Regions from separate parts of the Hymenobacter arcticus genome, predicted to be linked through region 4. Evidence: riboswitches for the same ligand, from Rfam matches in the RefSeq annotation. Region 4 holds a riboswitch; each other region holds the start of a gene.
The links. A riboswitch is a leader RNA that binds a small molecule or an ion and turns the genes downstream of it on or off. The one in region 4 is predicted to bind S-adenosylmethionine.
Positions count from the first base shown of each region.

Region 1 (3,575 bases), on a different contig from region 4:
AGACGCGGCCAAGTCGTAGAAGTAGTAGCAGCGGGTGCGCTGGTTGAGGTTGCCGCCGTTGGTGGCCACGTTGCGCAACTGCGGCGTGGCCCCGGCTAGTATGGTCTGGCTCAGCAGCGGGTAGCGCTTCTCCACCTCGGGGTGCCAGGCGGTGTCGGCATTGGTGGCCAGTGCGCCCAGGCGCAGGCCGCCGTCGGGCAGGCTGGTGATGTCAGTTAGCGGCAGCAGACCCAGGCTGGTGAGGTGGCTGGGGCGCTCCAGGTTGTACTTCATCAGGTCCACAAGGTTGGTGCCGCCGCCTAGGTAGGCCGCGCCGTCGTGGCTGGTGAGGTCGCGCACGGCCTCGTCGGCGGCCGTGGCTTGAGTGAGGGTGAAACTGTTCATAGCGAATAATTTAGCTAACGGAGCTGGATTTAGTGGGCTGCATCGGGATGGTCACCAGCGTGCCGTTGTCTACCACTACTTGGCCATCGTGCAGCACTTCCATCACGGCCGACAGAATGTTGGTGTAGGCGCCGCAACGGCAGAGGTTGCCGCTCATGTGCTCGCGCACCTCGGCTTCGGTCTTGGCGCGGCCCTCGTTGATGAGACCCTGCGCCGAGCAAATCTGGCCCGGCGTGCAGTAGCCGCACTGGAAGGCGTCGTGGTCCACAAATGCCTGTTGCAGCGGCGATAGGTTATCCTCCGAACCCAGGCCTTCGATGGTCTGGATTTTCTTGCCCTGGTACACCGTAGCGAGGGCCAGGCACGAGTTAATGCGCTTGCCATCAACGAGGATGGTGCAGGCGCCGCACTGGCCGTGGTCGCAGCCTTTCTTGGTGCCGGTGAGGTCCATGTACTCGCGCAGGGCATCGAGCAGGCTGGTCCAAGGGGCAATCTGGATGGTGCGGTCCTCGCCGTTAACGTTTAGCGTCACGGCCTGCGTAGGCACCACGGCGGGGGCCGTTTTTTCGAGCGGCTCCTGGATGAAGTGTAAACTCATGGGTCGATAAAGTAGGAGGAAAAGGAAATCGTGAGCGCGGGCCACGGCCCACGTTTCAGACGTCTCAAATCCTACGCGTCGAAAGGAGTTTTTGATGTTTTTATTATTTCTAAATAAGCTTCTTAGCCCGGCGGTGGCGGTGGTAGACGCCTGACTGCTAAGCACTGTTTTTGCTTATCGCTGCGAATCACTTGCTTGTAAAGTTTCCGGAAATAAGGGAATGGCGCAGTGCCAGCAACTCGTTATATGCTAGTGAATACAACGCAAAGTTTCGCCTTTCACAAGGGTAAAATCCGCGTTAAATGAGCGGCTGATTTCGGGCGCTGGTTTCGCGCCAATGGTGCGGGCGCGGGGTGCGCGCTCTACCTTTGCGGCACGCTCCGTCACCGGGGCCCTTATCAAGAAAGGCGGAGGGACAGGCCCTGTGATGCCTTAGCAACCAGCAGCAGTGCGAAGGTGCTAATTCCTGTTTCGAAACGCGGCTTTGGCCAACTTTCGAAAGCAGATAAGTTATGAGTAGCCAGCGCCGCCCCAGCGGCCGCGTAGCTCTTCTGACTGGTCGGAAGGGCTTTTTTTAGGCCTTTGCGGCGAGAATTTTTTTGAGAGAGGGCAGGGGAGGCGGCGCGCGTTTCAGCGTTTATCCCAATTCCTTTTTCATGACTCGTACCGACCTCAACATTGGTCTTTTTGGCTTTGGCGTGGTGGGCCAGGGCCTGCACGCCGTGCTGGAGCGCACGCCCGGCCTGCGTGCCCGCATTGGCCGCATCGCCGTGAAAAACCGCGACAAAGCCCGCTCGCTGCCCGCCGAGTTGTTCACGTTCGACAAAAACGACCTGCTCGACGACCCCAGCCTCACCGTGATTGTGGAGCTGATTGACGACGCCGACGAGGCGTATCTCATTGTGAAAGAGGCCCTGCTGCGCGGCAAAGCCGTGGTAACGGCCAACAAAAAGATGCTGGCCGAGCATTTGCCCGAACTTATTGAAATTCAGCGCACTACGGGTACACCGTTGCTCTACGAGTCGGCGGCCTGCGCCAGCCTGCCCGTTATCCGCAACCTGGAAGAATACTACGACACCGACCTGCTGGAATCGGTGGAGGGCATCGTGAATGGCTCGACCAACTACATTCTCACGGCCATGCACCGCGACGGCCAGCCCTACGCCGCCGCCCTGGCCAAGGCCCAGGAACTGGGCTTTGCCGAAAGCAACCCGGCCCTCGACGTGGAGGGCCTCGACGCCCGCAACAAGCTGGTGCTGCTGCTGGCCCACGCCTTTGGCCTGGTGGTGGCCCCCACCGAATTGCTGACGGTGGGCATCACCGGCATCAGTGCGCTGGCCACGGCCTACGCCCGCGAGCAAGGCCTGGTGCTCAAGCTGGTAGCCGAGGCGCGGCGGCTGCCGGGCGGCGGGCTGGCGGCAGCGGTGCTGCCCACGCTGGTGCGCCCCGGCCACGAGCTGGCGCAGGTGCACGACGAGTTTAACGGCATCATCACCCAAAGCGGTTTTGCCGACCGGCAGTTCTTTTTGGGGCGCGGCGCGGGGGCGTTCCCCACGGCCTCGGCCGTGCTCAGCGACCTCTCGGCGCTCACCTACGGCTACCGCTACGGCTACAAGAAAATTCAGCAGAATGCCCACCTCGCCCTCACCCCCGACGCGGCCGAGGTGGACGTGCTCGTGACGTTTGAGGAAGAAAACGGCGCGCCCGACGTGAGCGATTTCACGGCCGTGCACGAGGAGTTTCGGTCCGGCACGCGGGGCAACTACCTCACCGGCAGCATTGGGCTGGGCCAGCTGGCGCGCTCGGCGTGGCTGCACGCGCCCGGCGTGTGCGTGGTGCGGCTGGCCGCGCCGCTGCGGGCTGCGGCGCGGTAGCATCGCCCTCCGCGGGGCACCCCACCCCTAGCCCACGCTGCTTGATGCGCGGAATCCTCCGGGAGAGGGGAACTAGTTTTAGAGATAAGTATCTGTAAGATAGAATTTTATAATTAGAGCTAGTTCCCCCTCTCCCGGAGGATTCCGCGCATCAAGCGGCGTGGGGTTAGGGGGTGGGGTAACCGAGGAGGGCGATGCTAACCCGCCGGCTATATTTGGGCATGACCCCTTCTCCCTCCGATGCACCCATTGCCACTGGCCTGCTGGCCTATGGCATGTCGGGCAAGCTTTTCCACGCGCCGTTTCTGGCCCAGCACCCCGGCTTCGAGCTGCGCTCGGTGGTGGAGCGCCACCAGCAGCGCATGGCCGCCGACTACCCGCACATCAGCAGCCAGTCCAGCATCGAGGCCCTGCTCGCCGACCCCACCCTGGAGCTGGTGGTGGTGAATACCCCCAACGACACCCACTACGACCTCACCCGCCAGGCTTTGCTGGCCGGCAAGCACGTGCTGGTGGAAAAGCCCGTGGCTACCTCCGTGGCCCAGTGGCACGAGCTCACGGCCCTGGCCCGCCAGCAAGGCCGCCACCTGCTGGCCTACCAAAACCGCCGCTGGGACACCGACTTTGCGGCCGTGCGCCGGGTGATAGAAAGCGGACAGCTGGGCCGCCTCATCGAGGTGCACTTTCGGTTCGACCGCTTCCGGCCCATCCTGCATACC
Region 1 covers NZ_BAAGXF010000014.1:128,253-131,827, reverse strand. The annotation lists gene ACYVGC_RS19820 (FAD binding domain-containing protein) at 1-384, opposite strand, end outside; gene ACYVGC_RS19815 ((2Fe-2S)-binding protein) at 395-982, opposite strand; SAM riboswitch class I at 1,375-1,494, shown strand; gene ACYVGC_RS19810 (homoserine dehydrogenase) at 1,639-2,856, shown strand; gene ACYVGC_RS19805 (Gfo/Idh/MocA family oxidoreductase) at 3,078-3,575, shown strand, end outside.
Region 1: it holds a riboswitch for S-adenosylmethionine, as region 4 does, so the genes downstream of both, ACYVGC_RS19810 (homoserine dehydrogenase) here and ACYVGC_RS03520 (phosphoadenosine phosphosulfate reductase family protein) in region 4, are expected to answer to the same signal.

Region 2 (3,575 bases), on a different contig from region 4:
GTGAGCAAGTGGCTCGCACCGGAGTTGCCCTCCCCGGCGGCGACCAGCTGGAAGCCTATTCGGGTGCTCAGCCCGATAACCTGGGCGTGCCCGGCATCTCGGTGCTCAGCAGCCTCTCGTCGCTCACGGGTGGCCTGGCGCCGTACGGGGCCATCAACCCCTTTTATGAGCGCTTGCTGACGGCGGCCGAAAAGCCGACCAAGGACTATGTTACCTACATCGGCCAGAAAACGCCCACCTTCTTCACCTGCTGGATGGGCAACAACGACGTGCTGGCCTACGCCAGCACGGGCGGCGTAGTGGCGGCCACCAACCCCTTTGGCGGCCTCACCGACACCACGCGCTTTGGTATCGGCTACCGGGCCATCCTGAGCACCATCACCAAGGGTGGCACCGTGAAAGGAGCCGTGGCCAACATCCCGAACGTGACCAGCGTGCCGTTTTTCAATACCGTAACGGTGGCTGCCGTAGCCGCCGCCTTCAAGACTGCCAACGCGGCTTCGCCGGGCGTGTTTATCCAGACCGGCACTACCGCCGCCCCCGTGGTGCGCCTGGCCACCAGCGCCGACCTGCTCACCCTGACCGCCCAGCCCTTCGTGGGTGCTGGCGCGGGTAGCACCCCCACCAATCCGGTCCTGAACCAGTACGTGCTGGATGCAACGGAAATAGCCAGTGTAGTCGCCCGCACTACCCAGCTCAACACCATCATCGCTAAAACGGCCCTGCGCTTTAAGGTGCCGGTGGTCGATGCCAACAGCTTCCTCACCCGAGTAGCCACCAGCGGCATTGCCACCAATGGCGTGAATAACACGGCCACGTTTGCCAGCGGCAACTTCTTCGGGCTCGATGGCGTGCACCCCACGCCCCGTGGCTACGCTATTATTGCCAACGAGTGGATTCGCGTTATCAACAGCTACTACGGCTCGACGATTCCGAACGTAGACCCCAACATCTACCGCGGCGTATTGCTGCCGTAAGTGCCCTAAGGCATGCTAACGAAAAAGCGCCTTCCTCCCCGGGAAGGCGCTTTTTTTTAGGGCCGGGCCGTAGTATCTTCGTACCTGCTGCTATCCAGAAAGACCGAGGGACCAGGCCCGATGACGTCTTGGCAACTTACCCCGAGTAGGTGCCAACTCCTGTTCGGCCCGCGTTTGCGGCCGAAGAAGATATCAGCCGGAACCTGCGCCGCTTGGCGCGGCTTTCTTTCTGGATAGAAGCGTTTTGCGCTTGTATTTTCTCCCGAAAGAAATGTCTGCTTCCCCCGCCGCCATCGCCCCCGACCCCGCCTGTATTTCGCCCCTGCCCGCACTCATGCGTCAGCGTCTGCTGATTCTGGACGGCGCCATGGGCACCATGATTCAGCGCTACCCGCTGGAAGAAGAGGACTTTCGGGGCACCCGCTTTGCCGACCACCCGCGCCCGCTGCGCGGCAACAATGACCTGTTGAGCTTGACGCGGCCCGATATTATCCGGGCCATCCACGCCGAGTATTTCGCGGCCGGCGCCGACATGGTGGAAACCAATACCTTCAGCGGCACTACCATTGCGCAGGCCGACTACGCCCTGGAGCACGTGGTGTATGAGCTTAACTATGAGTCGGCTAAGCTGGCCCGCGAAGTAGCCGACGAGTACTCGGCGAAAACGCCCGAGCAGCCGCGCTTCGTGGCTGGGGCCATCGGCCCCACCAACCGCACCGCCTCGCTCTCGCCCGATGTCAACCGCCCCGGCTACCGCGCCGTGACGTTTGATGAGCTGGCCACCGCCTACCTCGAGCAAACCCGCGGCCTCGTGGACGGCGGCGTAGACACGCTGCTCATCGAAACCATCTTCGACACCCTCAATGCCAAGGCCGCGCTGTTCGCGGTGCAGCAGTTCTTCAACGAAGGCGGCCGGGTGGTGCCCGTCATGATTTCGGGCACCATTACCGACGCCTCGGGCCGCACCCTGAGCGGGCAAACGGTGGAAGCCTTCTGGCACAGTATCAAGCACTTGCCGCTGCTGAGCGTGGGTCTCAACTGCGCCCTTGGGGCCGACCAGCTGCGCACCTACGTGCGCGAGCTGGCCCGTCTCGCCGATGTGCCCGTGTCGGCCTACCCCAACGCCGGCCTGCCCAACGCCTTCGGCGGCTACGACGAGAGCGCCCAGGAATTTGCCGCGCTGGTCGAGGATTATCTCAAGGAAGGCCTGCTCAACGTGGTGGGCGGCTGCTGCGGCACCACGCCCCAGCACATTGCTGAGCTTAAGAAACTAGCCGACGCCTACGGCCCCCGCGCCGTGCACGCCGGCCAGCTGCACCCTGATGCCCCGGCCGCCCAGCGCGACGCGCTCGTGGACGATGAGGCCGCCTCGGTATCGTCGCTGGCCCTCGGGGGCGGGGGTGAGAAGCTGGCCAAGGGTACTACGCACCTGGCTGGTTTAGAGCCATTTAACATCACGCCGGCCAGCCTGTTTGTCAACATCGGCGAGCGCTGCAACGTGACGGGCTCGCGCGCTTTTGCCCGGCTAATCCGCTCGGGTGACTACGAGGCGGCGCTGGCCGTGGCCCGCGCCCAGGCCGAAAACGGCGCGCAGGTGCTCGACATCAACATGGACGAGGGCATGCTCGACTCGGAGGCCGTGATGACGACCTTTCTGCACCTCATTGCCTCGGAGCCGGACATTGCGCGCCTGCCCATCATGATTGACTCCTCGAAGTGGAGCGTGCTCGAAGCCGGTCTCAAGTGCGTGCAGGGCAAGAGCATTGTCAACTCCATTTCCTTGAAAGAGGGCGAGGATGCCTTCCGCCGCCACGCCCGGCTGGTGCGCCAGTACGGCGCGGCCGTGGTAGTAATGGCTTTCGACGAAAACGGTCAGGCCGACAGCTACGAGCGCCGCATTGAAATTTGCCAGCGCTCATATGATATTCTGGTTAAGGAAGTTGGCTTCCCGGCCGACGATATTATTTTCGACCCCAACATCCTCACCGTGGGCACTGGCCTGGAGGAGCACCGCAACTACGCGCTCGATTTTATCGCGGCCGTGCAGTGGATAAAGGAGCACCTGCCCGGCTGCCGCACCAGCGGCGGCGTCAGCAACATCTCATTCTCGTTCCGGGGCAACGACGCGGTGCGCGAGGCCATGCACGCCGCCTTCCTTTACCACGCCATCCGGGCGGGGCTGGACATGGGCATCGTGAACGCCGGCCAGCTCGCTGTGTACGATGACGTGCCCAAAGACCTGCTCGAACTCTGTGAGGATGTGCTGCTTAACCGCCGCGCCGACGCCACCGAGCGCCTCGTGGATTTTGCCGAAACGGTGAAGCAAAAGGGTAAGGTCGAAGTAGTGGCCGACGCTTGGCGCAGCCTGCCTGTGGCCGAGCGCCTGCAGCACGCCCTGGTGCGCGGCATCACCGAGTTTATCGACCAGGACACCGAGGAGGTGCGCCAGCAAGTGGGCCGCCCGCTCGACGTGATTGAAGGCCCGCTGATGGCCGGCATGAACGTGGTGGGCGACCTCTTCGGGGCCGGCAAAATGTTTCTGCCCCAGGTAGTGAAGTCGGCTCGCGTGATGAAGAAAGCCGTGGCCTACTTGCAGCC
Region 2 covers NZ_BAAGXF010000002.1:533,228-536,802, forward strand. The annotation lists gene ACYVGC_RS05850 (SGNH/GDSL hydrolase family protein) at 1-977, shown strand, start outside; SAM riboswitch class I at 1,065-1,173, shown strand; gene metH (methionine synthase) at 1,249-3,575, shown strand, end outside.
Region 2: it holds a riboswitch for S-adenosylmethionine, as region 4 does, so the genes downstream of both, metH (methionine synthase) here and ACYVGC_RS03520 (phosphoadenosine phosphosulfate reductase family protein) in region 4, are expected to answer to the same signal.

Region 3 (3,575 bases), on a different contig from region 4:
CGGTGCGGTCTACGCGCAGGCTCAGCGTTTCGAGGCCTTGCAAGAGCAAGAATGAGTTGAACGGGCTGATGGCGGGGCCAAAATCGCGCAGGCCTTCCACGCGGGCCCGAATGGCGAAAGCAATGTTGCCAAACGGCCCGTTTTTGCCAAACACGTCGTTGAAAACCAGGCCGTGGTAGCCCTCGCTGGGCTCGGTGAACTGCGGGTATTTGCCGTTGCCGAAGTCGTAGGTGCCGCCATCCACAATGATGCCGCCCACGCTGGTGCCGTGGCCGCCAATCCACTTGGTAGCCGAGGCCACCACAATGCTCGCGCCGTGCTTGAGGGGCTGAAACAGGTAGCCGCCCGCGCCGAAGGTATTGTCCACCACCAGTGGAATGTCGTGCTTTTTGGCCACGGCCGCAATGCGCTCAAAATCAGGCACGCTGAAGCTCGGGTTGCCGATAGTTTCGACGTACAGCGCCTTGGTATTCTCGTCAATCAGCGCCTCAAAGCCTTCGGCCGAGTCGCCCTCCACGAAGCGCGCCTCAATACCCAGGCGCTTGAAAGCCACCTTAAACTGGTTGTAGGTGCCACCGTAGAGGTACGAGCTAGCCACCAGGTTGTCGCCCTGCTGGAGAATATTATTGAGCGCAATAAACTGCGCCGCCTGCCCCGAGCCCACGGCCACGGCCGCTACCCCGCCTTCGAGTGCCGCCAAGCGCTGCTCAAACACGTCGGTAGTCGGGTTCATCAAGCGGGTGTAGATGTTGCCAAACTCCTTCAGGGCAAATAAGTTAGCGCCGTGCTCCGCGCTCTTAAACACGTAGCTGGTGGTTTGGTGAATGGGCACCGCGCGCGAGCCGGTGGTGGGGTCGGGCACTTGGCCGGCGTGAAGTTGCAGCGTTTCGAAGTGCAGGTTGGGAGTAGCCATGACGGTGGGGAATTAAAAGCGGTTTGAATTGAAAATCAAGAATATACAATGAGGTGGCTACGCCAGCTGCGGAGCCGGCAGCTGTTCCAGGGCCCGAATGAGGTCGGCCGGGTCGGCGCGGTGCTTGAAATTGGCCTCCACCCAGCGCCAGCCAATCACGCCGTCGGTGTTGATGACGAACGTGGCCGTGAGCGGCAGCTCATCGTCGGCCGTGCCGTTAAAAGCCGTCAGGTCGATGCCCACGCTCCGCAGCGTGTCGGCCACCTCGGCACCCACGCCGTAGGCCAGGCCATACTGCCGGGCTACCACGTTGCCCACGTCGCTGAGCACTGGGAAGGCCAGCTTTTTCTCGCTGGCCGTGAGGCTGCTAAGCGCGGGTACCTGGGGCGACACGGCCACCAGCGTGGCTCCGCGCAGGGCCAGCTCGGGCAGGGCCTGCTGGTAGGCGCGCAGCTGCACGTTGCAGTAGGGGCACCAGTTGCCGCGGTAAAAAGCGAGCACTACCGGCCCCTGCGCCAGTAGCGCGGCCAAGCTCTGGGGCTGGCCGTCGGCAGCGGGCAAGATGAAGTCGGGGGCCAGCTGGCCGGCCGATAGCACGTGCTGGGTGAGCCCGGCGGCGGTTACTGTGGCAATGCCGCCGTCAATGATTTGCGAAGCAGCCGGGGGCAGGGCCGTGGCTACGTGCTGGGCCGTGGCGGCCAGCTCGTGCTGAAAAGCGGTAGTAGGAGCGGGGGGAGACTGGATGAAAGCAGACATGCGACAAAGCGGAATAGCGACGATAAAAAAGTTTGTGACAAACTCCGTGCTGTTGGCTGTTTCGCTTTTCGGTAAAACTCCGTAAAAGAATTTTATATTATAAGTATTTGTTAATCAGCAATTTGCATTTAAGCAACCGCATCGATTAATCAATGCCGGGGCTGAGCCAGCCGGCACAAATACTACCCACGAAAAGAGGAGAAAACAGCGCCGAAAGCGTTATCCTTGGCAACAACAGCACATTCGCATTCGCTGGGCGCAAAGGGCCGGGCTAGCTAAAGCGGCTGATAGAAAATACCCGGAGCCGCCTGCAAGCGCAGTAGTGGGCTGGGAAGCGAGGAAGAGGGGTGCGTGTGCCATGGTACTCGGTTTATAGCCCCCCAGGCTGCACAAGCAGCTGCCGGGGTAGGAATTGGCACCTTTCAGCGAGTGAAGGTTGCCAGCGGGTCACGGAGCCTAATCTCTCGCCGCTTCTGTATAAAACTTACTAAAACGATTCCGCCTGCTGCAGAAAAGTACCGGATTGGTAACGGCAAAGATAATCAGCGCCGCGAACTATGCAAGGACAATTGAAAAAATGTGCGGTAAGCTTCAGCTTGCCGGGATACTACCGCAAGGACGTGGGTAATAACATGCTCATTACCGTATGCTTACAACGGCAAGCTGAAGCTCACCGCACACCCAACTGGTAAGCTAAGGTTTATCCTACAAAAATAAAAAGGCCACCCCAATGCTGGAGTGGCTTTTCTCACCTTTTTTCTGCAAAAAGTACCTAGATACTAGGTAGGGTTAACTCCTGGCCTACTTCAATTAGGTCAGGGTTACTGCCGATGATGGCCTTATTGGCCTCGTATATCTGGTGCCACTTGGCGGCGTCGCCGTAGTGTTGCTTGGCAATATGGGAGAGCGAGTCGCCGCTTACCACGGTATAGGCGGTGCCGGCAGCGGCGTCAGCGGGTTTGTTGTTACCGAAGAAATCGGTGCCAGCAGCGGGCTGGGTGGCATCAACCGGCTTTTTATCACCTTCGTTATTCAAGAAATCGAGCAAGCCCATGTGACAAGTGCGGTTAGGGTGTGAAAGAATAGCTGCCGCAGCGGGGCTGGGTGGCGTGTGGCTTTTTACGGCGGTGGTGCGGGATGGTTACCAGATATAACTAAAAAAAAAGCGGTGCGTAAGCAGAGCCGAAGTCAGTTACGGCTTTTCTTTCACCCTCACTCTTTTCCCCATGAATTTTTCACCTGTATCCTTCCGCTCCTATTTCGCTTCCATGCTGAGCGTGTTGGCTTTTCTGTTCGTTGTGTCGTCGTGCGGCAGCGATAAAGGCAAGGTAGAAGGCGTTAATATGCTATACGGCACCAGCAGCAAGACCTGGGTGACCGACAAGCAAACCGATGCCACCGGCGACAAAGTGAAGCAGAGCGATGCCGATGAAAATATGGAAATCAGCTTTACGTCGGGTGGCACCTATGCTGGCTCGCAGAGCGGCAAGTACGTGTTTGACCAGGCTGGCAAAACCATCACCATGACGCCCGAAGGCAGCACTAGCAGCAACACTTTTAACGTAGAAACGCTGACCGACAACAAACTGACTTTGGTAGGTACCAGCGGTGCCAAGCTGATGCTGAAAAGCAAGTAAGCCACGATTTTAGAAGGGCCTATGCCCGCTCAAAGGCCTCACTTCGGTAACGGAGTGGGGCCTTTTTTGGTAATAGTGGTCCGGCATATGCCGTCGGCTTATTTTGAAGTTTAGGGGGTGCTGCCGAGAAGAGGCAGCGCTGCTAATTTAAGTATTTGCGCTCATGCACGCTGGTTGTAAAAGGTTGATTATAGGATTTTTAGCTGCGTTAATTTCTGTCGGTGCGCGGGCGCAGGCTCCGGCGGCAGTGCCCATGCGCGCCCTGCGCA
Region 3 covers NZ_BAAGXF010000002.1:553,139-556,713, forward strand. The annotation lists gene ACYVGC_RS05930 (O-acetylhomoserine aminocarboxypropyltransferase/cysteine synthase family protein) at 1-913, opposite strand, end outside; gene ACYVGC_RS05935 (peroxiredoxin-like family protein) at 971-1,669, opposite strand; SAM riboswitch class I at 2,037-2,153, opposite strand; gene ACYVGC_RS05940 (LysM peptidoglycan-binding domain-containing protein) at 2,442-2,723, opposite strand; gene ACYVGC_RS05945 (hypothetical protein) at 2,896-3,306, shown strand; gene ACYVGC_RS05950 (erythromycin esterase family protein) at 3,560-3,575, shown strand, end outside.
Region 3: it holds a riboswitch for S-adenosylmethionine, as region 4 does, so the genes downstream of both, ACYVGC_RS05935 (peroxiredoxin-like family protein) here and ACYVGC_RS03520 (phosphoadenosine phosphosulfate reductase family protein) in region 4, are expected to answer to the same signal.

Region 4 (3,575 bases):
AATCGTAGGATATCCATTTGATTAATTGCTAATTATGTATCGTTAGGCCGTCATGCAGACCGCAGGGAAGCATCTCGCTCGCGTCGTTGAACCGAAAGTCAGCGTAGCTAACGAGTTTGTTAGTACCCCACGCGAGATGCTTCCCTGCGGTCTGCATGACGTTCTTTTTTCTAGAAATACCCGTTGCGCTTGCGGTCTTCCATGCCCGTTTCGGAGAGGTTGTCGTCGAGGCGGGTGGCACCGCGCTCGCTCACCTTGGCCAGCAGCAGGTCCTGGATAATGTCGTCGATGGAGGCGGCGTCGCTTTCCACGGCGGCGGTGCAGGTCGAGTCGCCCACGGTGCGGAAGCGCACGCGGCGGCTCACTATCTCGTCGGTGTCATCGAGGTTGAGGTGCTCGCTGAAGCCCAATAATTGGCCGCTGGGCAGCACCACGCACTGGCGCTCGTGCGAGAAATAAATCTCGGGCAGCTTGATGTTTTCGCGCTGGATGTAGTTCCACACGTCCAGCTCCGTCCAGTTGGAAATGGGGAATACGCGCACGTTTTCACCCTTCTGAATGCGGCCGTTGTAGATGTTCCATAGCTCGGGGCGCTGGCGCTTGGGGTCCCACTGGCCAAAGTCGTCGCGCACCGAAAAGATGCGCTCCTTAGCGCGGGCTTTCTCCTCGTCGCGCCGCGCCCCCCCAATGCAGGCGTCGAACTCAAACTCCTCAATTACATCTAGCAACGTATAGGTTTGCAAGGGGTTGCGGCTCGGGTATTTGCCACCCGGCTCGTGCAGGCCGCGCGCCCGAATGGTGTCCTCCACCTTGCGCACAATCAGCTTCTCGCCCAGCGAGGCGGCCAGCTCATCGCGGAAATTAATGATTTCCTGGAAGTTGTGGCCCGTGTCGATATGCACGAGCGGAAACGGAAACTTACCGGGCCGAAACGCTTTTTCGGCCAGCCGCGTGAGGGCAATCGAGTCTTTGCCGCCCGAAAACAGCAGCGCCGGCCGCTCAAACTGGCCCGCCACCTCGCGGAGAATGTGAATAGCTTCGGCTTCTAATTTATCTAGGTAATCCATTGTCTAATAGTATTTTATCGTTTGTCACTGCGAGCGCAACGCAGTGGAGCGCGGCAATCTTTCCTTGGTCGTTCGCGGTATTTGATTACTAACCCTAGCGTGAAGGAAAGATTGCCGCGTTCCACTGCGTTGCGCTCGCAATAACAAAAAATTGATAATAAAGGAGTTAAGTGCTAGCCCGGCATTCGCTCCACCACCGGGTCGAGGCCCTGGTGCTCGGCGGTGTTATGCAGGCCGCACTCCTTGGCGTCGGCGTTTTCCCACCACCAGCGGCCGGCCCGGAAGTCCTCGCCCGGCGCAATGGCGCGGGTGCAGGGCGCGCAGCCGATGCTCACAAAGCCCTTCTGATGCAGCGGGTTAACCGGAATACCGTGGGCCTGGGCATAGTCCAGGCACTGCGCCCAGGTCCAGTCGAAGAGCGGGTGCACTTTGATGAGGCGGTGGCCGGCATCCCACTCGGCGCGGTGCATGTGCTGGCGGTTCTGCGATTGCTCGGCGCGGATGCCCGTTACCCACACCTGCTGACCGGCCAGGGCCCGTGCCAGCGGCTCTACCTTGCGGATGTGGCAGCATTCCTTGCGGTTATCGAGGCTCTCGTAGAAGCTGTTGGGGCCTTTTTGGGTCACCAGGGCTTCGAGGCTGGCCGCCTGCGGCGCATACACTTCGATGGGCTGGCCGTAGCGCAGCAGCGTCTTGTTCCAGGTCGAATACGTTTCCTGAAAATTGCGGCCCGTGTCGAGCGTAAACACCCGAATAGGTAGCTCATGCTCAAAAATGAAGTGGGTAATCAGCTGGTCTTCAAGCCCGAAGGAGGTAGAAAACGATGCCCGGCCGGGAAAATGGTCGGCTAGCAAGGCCAGGGTTTCGGGCACCGAATGGTCGGGTAGGTAGCCGCGTAAGTCATCGACCTGCGCTTCAAGGGTAGCATCCATACTGAGAAAAGGAGCGGTGCTTCGGGCACGAAAACACCAAGAAGAAAATGGCCCGGCGCGACAAACCAGTGCGGACAGGCAGCGCGCGGCTAACCCTGGCAGGAAATGGCAGTACCCGAACGGAGAAATGGGCGACCGGCGGCCGCGCTACGCGGCGTTAACAGCTCCGCATCACGCCGGCGCGCATTCGGCCAGCGCCGCATATACAACAACACCCATGCTGTAAGGCAGCAAGCGAGGTGGTCGTAAGGCGGAGGTTGTTAGAGCAGCACACGGCAACTTGTTTTTATATGGTCAGGACTTGGCACCGTTCCAGCAAGTAGCTGGGGGTTGCCGGCGTTTCGTCGAGCCTGTCTCTCCGCGCCTCTGTATAAAAACAATCCTTCTGGCAAGAGGAATTGATGGCACAAAGGTAGAGTAGGAATTTTCGAAATTCCAAATAAACTAGCAAGTGCCTGAAAATCAACGGGCGGCCTCTCGTCAGAGAAGCCGCCCGTTGGTCTTGACCCCGGTATAAGCCGGGGGTTAGGGTTTTGTTTTTCCAGTCAAGGCGTTGGCTTGTGCTACAGACCCTTATCCAGGTTCAAATCTTCCTGGGGCTCAGCGCCCATGAAGGGGTATGGGTACTCCGTGGGCGGGTTAAACGTCTCCTTAATGGCGCGGGGCGACACCCAGCGTTGCAAGTTGAGCAGCGAGCCGGCCTTGTCGTTGGTGCCCGAGGCGCGGGCCCCGCCGAAGGGCTGCTGGCCCACTACCGCGCCGGTAGGTTTGTCGTTGATGTAGAAGTTGCCGGCCGCGTTCACGAGCTTCTTGGTAGCCAGGTCGATGGCGTAGCGGTCCTGCGAAAAAATAGCGCCGGTGAGGGCGTAGGGCGAGGTGCTGTCCACGATGTCCAGGGTAGCCTCAAACTGCTCGGCATCATACACATACACGGTCACGACGGGGCCGAATAGCTCGTCGCACATGGTTACGTACTTAGGGTCTTTGGCTAGGATGACGGTGGGCTGCACGAAGTAGCCTTTCGACTTGTCGTAGTGGCCGCCCACCACGATTTCGGCGTCGGGGCTGGCTTGGGCCTCGTCGATGTACTTGGCGAGCTTGTCGAAGCTAGCTTCGGTGATAACGGCGTTGATGAAGTTGGTAAAGTCCTCGACATCACCCATTTTCATCGACTCCACGTCCTGCTTCACGTAACCCAGAATCTCGTCGGCCAGGTTGGAGGGTAGGTACACGCGCGAGGCGGCCGAGCACTTCTGGCCCTGGTACTCAAACGCGCCGCGTGAGATGCCGGTGGCCACGGCCTTGGCGTGGGCCGAGGGGTGGGCGATAATGAAGTCCTTGCCGCCGGTTTCGCCCACAATGCGCGGGTACGACTTGTAGCGGTGAATATTCTGCCCGATTTCACCCCAAATAGTCTGGAATACCTTGGTCGAGCCCGTGAAGTGAATGCCCGCAAAGTCGCGGTGCTTGAAGATGATGTCGCCGGCCACCGGGCCATCCACAAAAATGAGGTTGATAACGCCGGCCGGCACGCCGGCTTCCTGGAACAACTCCATCAGCACCTGGGCCGAATAGA
Region 4 covers NZ_BAAGXF010000001.1:812,765-816,339, reverse strand. The annotation lists gene ACYVGC_RS03530 (sulfate adenylyltransferase subunit 1) at 1-17, opposite strand, end outside; gene cysD (sulfate adenylyltransferase subunit CysD) at 171-1,067, opposite strand; gene ACYVGC_RS03520 (phosphoadenosine phosphosulfate reductase family protein) at 1,241-1,999, opposite strand; SAM riboswitch class I at 2,283-2,376, opposite strand; gene pruA (L-glutamate gamma-semialdehyde dehydrogenase) at 2,563-3,575, opposite strand, start outside.